Regions from separate parts of the Nitratireductor sp. L15S-10 genome, predicted to be linked through region 2. Evidence: predicted binding sites of a transcription regulator. Region 2 holds the regulator's gene; each other region holds the start of a gene.
The links. Region 2 encodes LexA, which represses DNA repair genes until DNA is damaged. Its sites were predicted from a motif close to TGTTCNNNNTGTGTTCNG; they were not measured.
Positions count from the first base shown of each region.

Region 1: P2W41_RS01310 (YifB family Mg chelatase-like AAA ATPase) is a predicted target of LexA. The motif match lies at 1,755-1,772, and genes of this name have one in related genera.
Region 3: uvrA (excinuclease ABC subunit UvrA) is a predicted target of LexA. The motif match lies at 1,577-1,594, and genes of this name have one in related genera.

Region 1 is NZ_CP120674.1:270,404-274,645, forward strand. Features, by position in the region: gene P2W41_RS01310 (YifB family Mg chelatase-like AAA ATPase) at 59-1,594, opposite strand; gene gshB (glutathione synthase) at 1,844-2,791, opposite strand; gene P2W41_RS01320 (bifunctional diguanylate cyclase/phosphodiesterase) at 3,177-4,242, shown strand, end outside.
Region 2 is NZ_CP120674.1:2,075,814-2,080,055, reverse strand. Features, by position in the region: gene gyrA (DNA gyrase subunit A) at 1-976, opposite strand, end outside; gene P2W41_RS09960 (MarC family protein) at 1,208-1,840, shown strand; gene lexA (transcriptional repressor LexA) at 1,939-2,658, shown strand; gene P2W41_RS09950 (NAD(P)H-hydrate dehydratase) at 2,767-4,242, opposite strand, start outside.
Region 3 is NZ_CP120674.1:2,189,187-2,193,428, forward strand. Features, by position in the region: gene P2W41_RS10495 (hypothetical protein) at 1-309, opposite strand, end outside; gene P2W41_RS10500 (single-stranded DNA-binding protein) at 339-845, opposite strand; gene uvrA (excinuclease ABC subunit UvrA) at 1,838-4,242, shown strand, end outside.

The DNA.
Region 1 (4,242 bases), 1.8 Mb from region 2:
CGGCGCAACTATGCGGTGCTTTTCAGGCTTCAGCAACCTCGAACCCCGCGCGACAGATTCAGGCAATCTCCGCCCTTGCCTGCCCGGCCATGCGATAGGAAATCGCTTCGGCGATATGGGGTCTCGCAACAGCATCGGCACCGTCGAGATCCGCCAGCGTGCGCGCAACCTTGAGCACGCGATGATAGGCGCGGGCAGAGAAGCCAAGTTTCTCGCTCGCCTGACGGATCAGGGCCGTGCAATCGGCATCGAGAGAAACGACGTCTTCGATGAGTGCCGCGGAACAGGATGCATTCGTGGTCCACGCCGGCAGGCCATGCGCCGTATAGCGTGCCTGCTGCTTTTGCCGGGCAAAGGCGACACGATCGGCCACCGTGGCGCTCGTTTCGGCCCGCCCGCCCCCGCCGATGAGATCCCCGGCAGAAACCGCCGGAACATCGATGCGAAGATCGATGCGGTCGAGCAGCGGACCTGAAATGCGCGCCTGATAATCTGCCACGCAGCGCGGCCCGCGCCGGCAACGATGGCCGGGCTCCCCCGCCATGCCGCAGCGACACGGGTTCATGGCAGCGACAAGCTGGATGCGCGCCGGGTAGCTGACCCGGTGATTGGCACGGGCGATCACGCATTCGGCCGTCTCCAGAGGCTGACGCAGGGAATCAAGTACCTGCGGTGAAAACTCCGGCAATTCATCGAGAAACAGGACGCCGTGATGAGACAGCGAAGCTTCCCCCGGCCGCGCCTTCAGCCCGCCGCCCACGATCGCAGCCATCGAGGCTGAATGATGGGGTGCGCGGAAGGGACGCCGGTCGGACAGTTTTCCATCCGCCAGTTCCCCGGCGATGGAGGCGATCATCGAAACCTCCAGAAGCTCGCGCGGCGAGAGCGGAGGCAGAATGGAAGGCAAGCGCTGCGCCAGCATGGACTTGCCTGCCCCGGGAGGCCCGATCATCAGGAGATTGTGCCCGCCAGCGGCCGCCACCTCGAGCGTCCGCTTGGCCGCTTCCTGCCCACGGATATCGGCAAGGTCAGGCATCGAGACCGGCGCGGGATAGAGTGCCGGTTCAGGCCGGCTCATGACCTGGGTGCCACGGAAGTGATTTGCAAGCGCAATCAGGCTGCGCGGCGCGAGAATGTCGATGTCCGCGCCCGCCCAGGCAGCCTCGGCCCCACAGGCATGAGGACAGATCAATCCGCGCTCCATGGCGTTTGCGCCAATGGCCGCCGGCAAAACACCATTGACCGCAGCAATTGTGCCGTCGAGCGACAACTCACCGAGGACGACATAACCCGACAGTGCGTCCGACGGGACAGCGCCAAGCGCCGCCATCAAACCGAGAGCGATGGGGAGATCATAATGACTTCCTTCCTTCGGCAAGTCGGCGGGCGCGAGATTGATCGTCACCTTCCTGGGAGGCATCGACAAGCCGGATGCATGAAGTGCTGCCTGCACCCGCTCCCGGCTTTCCGCCACCGCCTTGTCGGCAAGCCCGACAATCTGCATCCCCATCTTGCCGGGCGCGATCATGACCTGCACGTCGACAGGAACGGCCTCCACCCCCTGAAAGGCCACCGTGCAGACATGCGAAACCATGCGTTTCCCCCAAGTCCCCGGAGCGCTTTGCGGGCAAAAAACACACGCAAGACGCTCGAAAATGCCACCGGGCGACCACATGCTCAGCCCCGGGATACACCCAGGACAAGAAATTTGATCGCCTCACAACCACATTGAAGCAGCTTGCGGCACCCAGATCAAGAACATTTCAGGAACAAGGAAACGCCATGGCTGTTTTCCGGTTGCGAATGGTTGTACCCGCGGAACAATCCATTCGTCATCCGGCTGTCATTCGCCGGCCCGGCGTGCCTCGACCGCGTCCCAAAACAGCGCAGCAATGTCGGCGCCGCCGAAACGCTTCACTTCGCGTATGCCCGTCGGCGACGTCACGTTGATTTCCGTCAGCCAGTCGCCGATGACATCAATACCGACGAGGGTGAAGCCACGTTCACGCAGGGACGGCCCGATACGCGCGCAAATTTCGCGTTCACGATCTGTCAGTTCCGCATGCTCGGCGCGTCCACCCACATGCATATTTGAACGGGAGTCATGCTCGGCGGGAACCCGGTTGATGGCGCCAACAGGTTCGCCCTCGATGAGAATGATCCGCTTGTCACCACCCCTCACCTCTTTGAGATAACGCTGCACGATGAAGGGCTCGCGAAACGCCCCCATGAACATTTCCAACAGCGAGGCGAGATTTCGGTCACCCTCCCTGAGATGAAAGATGCCAGCGCCACCATTGCCATAAAGCGGCTTGACGATGATGTCGCCGTGCTTCCTGCGAAAATCATCGACCTCTCGCGTGTCCCGCGTGATGAGCGTTTCGGGCATCAGATCCGCGAACTCGGTGACAAAGATCTTTTCGGGACTGTTGCGCACCCAGGACGGATCGTTGACGACCAGTGTGCTGGGATGAATACGGTCGAGGATATGGGTGGTGGTGATATAATTCATGTCGAAGGGCGGATCCTGACGCAGGAGAACAACGTCCATCCCGGAAAGATCAAGCCGCTTTGGCTCGCCAAGCGTGAAATGATCGCCCTTGATATCGCGCACTTCCAGAGTTTCCGCCCAGGCGATGACCCTGCCGTCGACCATGGACAGCCTGTCCGGCGTGTAGTGCCAGAGCGCATGGCCCCTCGCCTGTGCTTCCAGCGCAAGCGCAAAGCTCGTGTCGCCGGCAATCGAAACGGTAGAAATATGGTCCATCTGGACCGCGATTTTGAGGGGCATGGAATAAACTCCGGAGGGACTCAGGCAGTTCGCATTCAACATTCGCATCCTGGCCGCCCGAGCCGCCAGAGCAAATATTGGAAACACGATGCCACTGGCAGCTTTATGTTTCCTGGGACGTGACCCGGATGGAATTTATGTATTTGACATTCAATCTCAAGGTGAGTGCAAACAGCTTTCGACGTCAAACTCCATCCACCAACGCCAGCAGATGACGGCGCAGGCACGCATGTGTCAAGACAGGGCAGCGGCCCAGATGCAAAGTCGCGCCCGAACTGGCAGAAACCACGTGCGTATTGTCAGAGTATTGGATACGATTCCTAAACAATTTAGGTCCATGGTTCGGCCCATGTGATCAAAAAATCGCCAAAGCAACGGAGTTTCGATGCAGCCGGCGCCCGCACCTGAACGGACGATAACGGCGGACCAGTCCGATTTTGCCTTCACCGATGCGTTGACGGGCCTTGGAAACATGCGCCGGTTCTTCGACAAGATTGATCGACTGATCGAAGAGCGCGCCGACGATCCCGCCCCGTTCGCCATCGGTGTTCTCGACCTCGACGGATTCAAACCGATCAATGACCTCTTCGGTCGCGCTGCCGGCGATGAAATCCTGCAACAGGTAGCCATGCGGCTTCGGGCCGCGATGGATGGAAATTCCACCGTGACGCGGATCGGCGCCGATGAATTCGCGTTTCTGTTTCCCCTCGTCTTCAGCGAAGAGACGGCCCGAGAGAAAACAAGGCTTCTGATTGAGATTCTCTCCGCCCCCTATGATGTGGGTCAGCGCACGGCGCGGCTCTCGGCTTCGGCCGGTTGTTCGCTCTACTACTCCGAAGAGGAAACGAGCGAGGTTCTGCTCAACAAGGCCGAAACCGCGCTCTATCAGGCAAAACGCACCGGGCGCGGGGCGGTGGTGGTCTACACCCGCGAGATGGAGGAAGCCGCCAAGCGGGTGACCCATATCGAACAGGCGCTGCGACGCGCCGTGGCCGCAGGAGAGGTGGAGCCGCATTTCCAGCCGATTGTCGACCTTGAAACGCGCCGCACTGTCGGCTTCGAGACGCTGGCCCGATGGACAGACCGTGATCTGGGCCCCGTCTCCCCCGGCATTTTCATCCCCATTGCCGAAGAGCGCGGCATTATCGGCCAGCTTTCGCAGCTCGTGCTTCGCAAGGCCACCGAGGCCGCGCGCGATTGGCCGAAAGACCTGTTTTTGTCCTTCAATCTCTCGCCATCACAGCTCGTGGACCACAATACGGGCCTGCAGATCCTCTCCATCCTGGAACGGACGGGCTTCGACCCGCGTCGTCTGGAGATCGAGATAACCGAAACCGGCCTGATGAACGACCCTGCTTCAGCCCGCCGCATCGTGGAAGATCTGCGCCGTGTCGGCATCCGCGTTTCGCTGGATGATTTCGGCACCGGCCAGTCGAGCCTCGGGCGGCTTC
Region 2 (4,242 bases):
GGTTCAGCACGACATCGGCAACTGCATCGCGCTTCAACTCGACCACGACCCGATAGCCCTGGCGGTCGCTCTCGTCACGGATATCGGAGATACCCTCGATGCGCTTGTCGCGCACCAGTTCAGCCATCTTCTCGATCATCGAGGCCTTGTTGACCTGATAGGGTATTTCCGAGATCACGATGGCTTCACGATCGTTGCGCGCCGGCTCGATGGCCACCTTGCCGCGCATCATGATGGAGCCGCGGCCGGTTTCATAGGCACTGCGGATTCCGGACCGTCCGAGGATAAGGCCCCCGGTGGGGAAATCCGGCCCCGGAATCAGCTCCTGCAGTTCAGGCAGACTGATCGCCGGATTGTCGATCATGGCCACGCAGCCATTGATGACTTCCGACAGATTGTGCGGCGGAATGTTGGTCGCCATGCCAACCGCGATGCCACCGGAACCATTGACCAGAAGGTTCGGATAACGGGCCGGAAGCACTTTGGGTTCACTGCCGGACCCGTCATAGGTGTCCTGGAAGTCGACCGTCTCCTTGTCGATATCCTCGAGAAGCTCGTGGGCGCCCTTTGTCAACCGGGACTCGGTATAGCGCATCGCCGCCGGCGGATCGCCATCGATGGAACCGAAATTGCCCTGACCGTCGATCAGTGGCAGGCGCATGGACCAATGCTGCGCCATGCGCACAAGCGCATCGTAGATCGCCGCATCTCCGTGAGGATGGTATTTACCCATCACATCGGCGACAGGACGTGCCGACTTCACATATTTGCGGTTCCAGTGATAGCCGCTTTCGTGCGAGGCGTAGAGAATGCGCCGGTGCACCGGTTTCAAACCGTCGCGCACATCCGGGAGTGCGCGGCTCACGATGACGCTCATCGCGTAATCGAGATAGGAGCGCTGCATCTCCTCGATGATGGAAATCGGCTCGATATCGTCGGGCTCGCCCGGTCCGGTCGGCGTTGTCTGGTCAGTCAAATCGGATCACACACAAAATAAGGAATCACTGACTTCTTATATATGAAACGCCATTGATTCTCCAATCGGAGCAGAGATTGGCGCAAAGGAAATCCAACGCAATTTCAGATGCATATGGCAGGTCTGTGAATGGAGGCACCGACAAATCGCCGCAGTCAGGCGCCTGGAGGTGGCAATCAGGGCTTTTCCGAACCCTCCTGGCTGGGCTAGACAGTCACAAGGGAGGACCCCATGTCAGGTTACGAGACCCTGTTCAACGCGTTCGTCACATTGCTCGTGACCGTGGACCCACCAGGTCTTGCGCCACTCTTTCTTGCGCTGACGGTCGGCATGAACCGTTCAGAGCGCAATCAGGTCGCCGTCCGCGCCGCAATCATCGGCTTCGCCGTTCTTGCGCTCTTCGGCGTGGCTGGCAGCGCCATACTTTCCGTTTTCGGCATCACACTTCCGGCGTTCCGCGTGGCCGGCGGTCTGCTTCTCTTCTTCATAGCGTTCGAGATGATTTTTGAACGCCGCCAGGAGCGCCACGAAAAAAGCGCCGAACGCGCCATCACCCGGGACATGATCCGAAATATTGCGGCATTTCCGCTGGCAATCCCCCTGATCGCCGGCCCCGGAGCGATTTCTGCCACCGTGCTTCTCTCCGGATCCTTCAGCGGCCTCACCGGAACCGCTACATTGCTGGCAATTCTTCTCACTACGATCGCCATTACCTACGCTGTGTTCACACTTGCAGAGCGCGTGGACCGCTTCCTCGGCGAGACAGGACGATCGATCCTGACAAGACTTCTGGGCGTGATACTTGCAGCTCTGGCCGTGCAGTTCGTCGCGGACGGCGCAAAGGCCCTGTTCCATGCGCCATAACGCAAGAAATCGAAAGAAAATGCCGGGAGTTGCGGAACACAACTGGAACATATAGAGTATGTTCTGGTTTTGTTTTTAACTGATTCTCGGTGGCTACCATGCTGACCCGCAAGCAGCACGAACTTCTCCTGTTCATTCATGAGCGCTTGAAGGAGACCGGAATTCCACCATCCTTCGACGAAATGAAGGAGGCGCTGGACCTTGCGTCCAAGTCGGGCATCCACCGGTTGATCACCGCCCTGGAGGAACGCGGCTTTATCCGCCGGCTTCCCAATCGGGCCCGTGCGCTCGAGGTGTTGCGCCTGCCCGATTCGATTGCGCCGGGCCTGAATGCCGGCGCACGCAGGTTTTCGCCGAGCGTCATTGAAGGCAGCCTCGGCAAAGCGCCACCATCCCAGCCCAAGCCGGCAGCCAGCAATGACGACTCGCTTGCCGGTGTCGTTTCGGTGCCGGTCATGGGGCGCATCGCTGCGGGTGTTCCGATCGATGCCATCCAGCACCAGACCCATTCCATCGCCGTCCCTCCGGACATGCTGAGCGGTGGCGACCACTATGCGCTGGAGGTCAAGGGCGATTCGATGATCGAGGCAGGCATCTTCGACGGCGACACCGTCATCATCCGCGAAACCCAGACTGCCAACCCCGGCGAGATCGTGGTTGCCCTTGTGGATCAGGAAGAAGCAACCCTGAAGCGCTTTCGGCGCAAGGGAGCGTCGATCGCCCTTGAGGCTGCCAATCCGGCATATGAAACACGGATATTCGGTCCTGACCGGGTGAAGGTTCAAGGGCGTCTGGTTGGCTTGATGCGCCGTTATTGACCTGCGGCGGAGAGGCATTTTTCCTCTCGCACATGGCTTCCTGAAACGTGAGTGTGGCCTGAAACTTGAATGTGGAAGGAAGCCCGGGGTGTTGCCGATGCCTGCAGGTCAGGACGGGTTTTCTCGAAACAGTTCCTGCAACACATTCGGCAGCGTTTCAGGCAGGTCTTCGGCGATCAGACCGCGCCCGAATGACCGACCGCATTCTGCGTGAATCCAGACGCCCGCGCATGCCGCTTCAAAAGCCGGCATCGCTTGAGCCATAAGGCTTGCGATTATTCCCGACAGTACATCGCCCGATCCGGCCGTTGCCAAGTGTGGCGTGGCGTTGACATTGATCGCCGCTCGCCCGTCGGGTGCCGCCACAATCGTATCAGGTCCCTTGAGCACAAGGGTCGCCCCGGATCGCACGGCCGCCTCCCGTGTTCGCTGCAGTTTCGAAGTTTCTGTTCCGTCGTGAAGATCGGGAAAAAGCCGGACGAATTCTCCCTCATGCGGGGTGAGAACAACCTTGCCGGCGGAAGCCCTGATCATGCCAAAAAACACATCCTGCATGCCGCCAAAGGCCGTGAGTGCGTCGGCATCGAAGACCAGTCCGCTTGCGTCATTCGCCTTGTCGAGAAGAGCGCGTGCGAAACTGCGCGTTCGTCCCCCTGTGCCGGCGCCTGGCCCGAGAACGGTCCCGGTGGGTCCCCGGTCGACAAAAAAGGCCCGCAACTCGCTTACGGTGTCGGCTTTGCGCAGCATGATCGACGTCAAATGCATCGCATGAACCGAAAGCGCGTTGGCGGGCGAAAGAACCGTTACGGCCCCTGCCCCTGTGCGCGCCGCTGCCCGCGCAGCAAGTCGCGCCGCCCCTGTCGAGGTGGCCCCGCCAGAAATCACGGCCACATGACCGCGCGAATATTTGTGAGCGCTGACGCGAAGTTTCGGCAAGGCTTCCCGCCACAAAGCAGGCTGGTTTTCCCAAAGTGCCTGACCAACAGTATCAAGCGCGCTGTCTGCAATGCCTATATCCGCAACAACGAGATCACCGCACATTTGCCGCCCCGGCACGAGCAGATGTCCGGGCTTTTTGCGAAAGAAGGTGACGGTCAGATCCGCCGACAAGGCCGCGCCAAGTGGCTTTCCTGTCAATCCGCAAACACCTGAGGGCAGATCGATGGCGACCACAGCAAGCCCGCTGCTGCTTACCTTTCCGATGATCCCGGCCTCCATTTCTTCCAGGGGACGCGTCAGACCTGCGCCGAACAACGCATCCACCACAAGCCACCCTCGACTGGCTTCGAAAGCCGCCAATGGCTCCGGTTTAACCGGACAATCCATAAGTGCGATCGCGGCATCGCTGCCCGAGGCCGGTTCGGCGTTGGCAAAAACGCGAACGCTCAGGCCTCGTTCTGTCAGGAGGCGCGCAACGACATAGCCGTCACCCCCATTGTTACCCGGGCCGCACAGGACGAGAAAGCCCTCCGCATCAGCATGACGAGCAAGGATTTCATCCACCACCGCCGCCCCCGCATTCTTCATGAGGCCATATCCGTCAAGCGCCCCCGCAGCGATCGCAGCGCGATCCACCCTGCGCAT
Region 3 (4,242 bases), 110 kb from region 2:
CGCAATGCCGGACAAGCTCCGGGTGAATGGCTGCTCGTCGACATGCGGGTGCAGAAGTTTGCGCGAGCCAAGGATATTGCCGGCATCGTCGAGCACATCCCATCGGTCTGCATAGTGCTCCCAACCTTCATCGGAATGCACGACGGTAACCTCAAAACTATAGGTTCCGGCTGATTCGGCGAGGACGTTGACATTTACGACGTCCGCTTCACCAGCGAACGCTGTCGATGCGAACATAAGCGCGAACATAAAGGAGCCGGCACCGCCCGCCCGAAAACCATGTCTGGCTCCATGGTGCGGGCTGGCCATGCCGGGTCTCCACATATCAAAGTATCCGATCAGAACGGGATTTCGTCGTCCAGGTTCTGTGAGTAGCCGCCACCGCCGCCACCGCCACCGCCGCCACCGCTGCTATCGGCCGGGCCTGACTGGCCGAAATCAGAACCGCGGCTGCCGCCGCCGCTATAGCCGACCTGATTGTCGCCACCCTGTCCACGCGTGTCGAGCATCTGCAACTCGCCGCGGAATTTCTGCAACACAACTTCAGTCGTGTAGCGTTCCTGACCATTCTGGTCAGTCCATTTACGCGTCTGAAGCTGGCCCTCGATATAAACCTTCGCGCCCTTTTTCAGATATTGCTCGGCCACCTTGGCGAGGTTGTCGTTGAAGATCACGACATTGTGCCATTCGGTGCGCTCGCGGCGCTCACCCGACTGGCGATCGCGCCACGTTTCGGAGGTCGCAATGCGCATATTGACCACCGGATCGCCGGAATTGAGCCGGCGGATCTCGGGATCAGCACCCAGATTTCCCACCAGAATGACCTTGTTGACGCTGCCCGCCATAACGCTTCTCCACGCTTGTCCGAAATCTGCCGCGCACTTTATCGCAAGCCGGTCTGCCGCGCGCTCCCCGCCTGCAGTGCCCCGCCTCTCGTCCACAGCTCATTTGTTCCTATTATGTTCACATTCATGCGACAGCGTCAATGCCGCCTGTTCAGTGGAACTGGATCCTAGATAAAGGGAACGATCTCATGGAGAAAGCCCCGCCGCCTGTTGGTCGCACGGGGCTCCGGGTCTTCAGACCCTCCATACCGGGAATGGTTTACCGGTGTCATAAGGCAGGGAAGTATCACACCCCCTGTCTTCAGATAGATTCAGTTTTCGGGGGGCAGCCAGCCGCCAGCGTTGTCGTGCCTGCCGACGATTGCGTTCTCCAGAAACGCCATTCGCCATGGACCGGTATCGAAACACATTTTTCCGCGCCAGGCGGCGAATGTGTCGCGAACCGATCAGCCGGCTGTGGCTTCGCGACCGAGGCGAAGCCCGGTGGATCGGTCAGGTGGAGTCATGCCTTCCTCCTTCTTCGCGTTTCGCCAATTGCTCGGCATCAGCCCGCTCAAGCGGCCCATGCTTGCAGATATGCCCACCGGCATCTCCGCGGAGCACTCAAACCGCGAGCGCTGACTAAAATATACTGCGCCTTCAGGCTCCTGTGGTCAAGCAGATGCCCTGCAGCGCCCTGAAATGTGATCTGTGTAACGCCAGACGCAGATCTGTCAGAATTGTCAGGAGAGCGTTCGTTTTTTGTTCTTTTTGCTTGCGGTGGGCCGGGCGACGCGTGTTAAAGGGAAGATGCGTGTTTGTCTGCGTCTTGAGCATGCTTCTGAGCATATTGGGGAGCATTTCGGAGAGCGGCTCGGACGCGCGCGGCGGAGCGCTGTCGGCACGATGTCATTCTGGCCCGGATGTCGACATTTGCATGCCGCTTCCTACATGATGCACAGACCGGCATGCGGCCGGCCGATCCAGTTTCTCAAAACAGGCAGCGACGGGGCATGCCAGAACACAAATTCATTACCATCCGCGGCGCGCGTGAGCACAATCTGAAGAATGTCGATCTCGACCTGCCGCGCGAGAAGCTGATCGTCATGACGGGCCTTTCGGGTTCGGGAAAGTCGTCGCTCGCCTTCGATACGATCTATGCCGAGGGCCAGCGGCGCTATGTGGAGAGCCTTTCGGCCTATGCGCGTCAGTTCCTGGAAATGATGCAGAAGCCGGATGTCGATCAGATCGACGGGCTTTCACCAGCGATTTCCATCGAACAGAAGACAACGTCGAAGAACCCCCGCTCCACCGTTGGTACGGTGACGGAGATCTATGACTATATGCGCCTGCTTTTCGCGCGGGTGGGCGTGCCCTATTCACCGGCAACCGGCCTGCCCATCGAAAGCCAGACGGTCAGCCAGATGGTCGACCGGGTGATGGCGCTTGAGGAAGGCACGCGGCTTTATATTCTCGCCCCCATCGTGCGCGGGCGCAAAGGCGAATATCGCAAGGAAATGGCCGAGCTCCAGAAGAAGGGGTTTCAACGCGTCAAGGTGGACGGCACGTTCTACGAAATTGCCGAGGTGCCGGCGCTCGACAAGAAATACAAGCATGACATCGACGTGGTGGTTGACCGCGTCGTGGTACGCGATGACCTGGCGACACGCCTTGCCGACTCGCTTGAGACCTGTCTGAAGCTTGCCGAAGGACTGGCAATTGCCGAGTTTGCCGACAAGCCGCTTTCCGACGAGGCAACGGCCAGGGGCGGTGGGGCGAACAAGTCAAAGAACGAGACGCATGAGCGGGTCGTCTTTTCGGAAAAGTTCGCCTGTCCCGTATCAGGTTTCACGATCCCGGAGATCGAGCCGCGTCTGTTTTCGTTCAACAATCCGGCGGGCGCCTGCCCCACCTGCGACGGGCTCGGCAGCCAGCGCGCCATCGATCCGAACCTGGTGGTTCCGGACGACAATGCGATCCTGCGCGAAGGCGCGATCGCGCCCTGGGCAAAATCGACCTCGCCCTATTATTTGCAGACGCTGGAGGCGCTTGGCCGTGAATATGGCTTCAAGGTCGGCGACCGCTGGCGCGACCTGCCGGCTGAGGGACAGGATGCGATCCTGAACGGCACGGGGTCGAAGAAGATCGTTTTCGATTATGATGACGGCCTGCGCAGCTACCGCACCACGAAGCCGTTTGAGGGTGTGGTGGTCAATCTCCAGCGTCGCTGGAAGGAGACGGAATCGGCCTGGATGCGCGAGGAGATCGAGCGCTACATGTCGGCCCACCCCTGCCCGGCCTGTGGCGGCCACCGCCTGAAACCCGAGGCGCTGGCCGTGAAAATCGACGGCCTGCATATCGGTCAGGTCACAGAAATGTCGATCCGCAAAGCGGGTGCCTGGTTTGAAGACCTGCCAAAACGTCTCAACGACAAGCAGAACGAAATCGCGGTTCGTATCCTGAAGGAAATCCGCGAGCGGCTGCGCTTTCTCAACGATGTGGGGCTCGACTATCTGACGCTGTCGCGCAATTCGGGCACGCTGTCAGGCGGCGAGAGCCAGCGCATCCGGCTTGCCTCGCAGATCGGCTCGGGTCTGACGGGGGTTCTCTACGTCCTTGACGAACCGTCCATCGGCCTGCATCAGCGCGACAATGACCGGCTTCTGGCAACACTCAGGCATTTGCGTGACCTCGGCAACACGGTGATCGTGGTCGAGCATGACGAGGACGCAATTCTGACGGCGGACCACGTGGTCGACATCGGACCGGCGGCCGGCGTTCATGGCGGACAGATCATCGCCGAAGGAACCCCGCGCGACATCATGGCCAACCCGGCCTCCGTCACCGGCAAGTATCTGACGGGTGCGATGGGGATCAAGATGCCCGAGCAGCGCCGGGAAATCCCCAAGAAGCGGCGTATCCGCGTGGTGGGGGCGCGTGGAAACAATTTGAAGGACGTGACGGCGGAAGTGCCGCTCGGCACGTTTGCCTGCGTCACCGGCGTTTCGGGCGGCGGCAAGTCGACACTTCTCATCGAGACGGTTTTCAAAGCCGCGTCTCGGCGGATCATGGGGTCACGGGAACAGCCCGCCGAACACGACAGGATCGAAGGCCTGGAACATCTCGACAAGGTGATCGACATCGATCAGTCGCCGATCGGACGGACCCCGCGCTCCAACCCGGCGACCTATACCGGTGCGTTCACGCCAATCCGTGACTGGTTTGCGGGCCTGCCCGAAGCAAAGGCGCGTGGCTACCAGCCCGGACGCTTTTCGTTCAACGTCAAGGGCGGTCGCTGCGAGGCCTGCCAGGGTGACGGCGTGATCAAGATCGAGATGCACTTTCTGCCGGATGTTTACGTGACCTGCGATGTCTGCCACGGCAAGCGCTACAATCGCGAAACACTGGAAGTGACCTT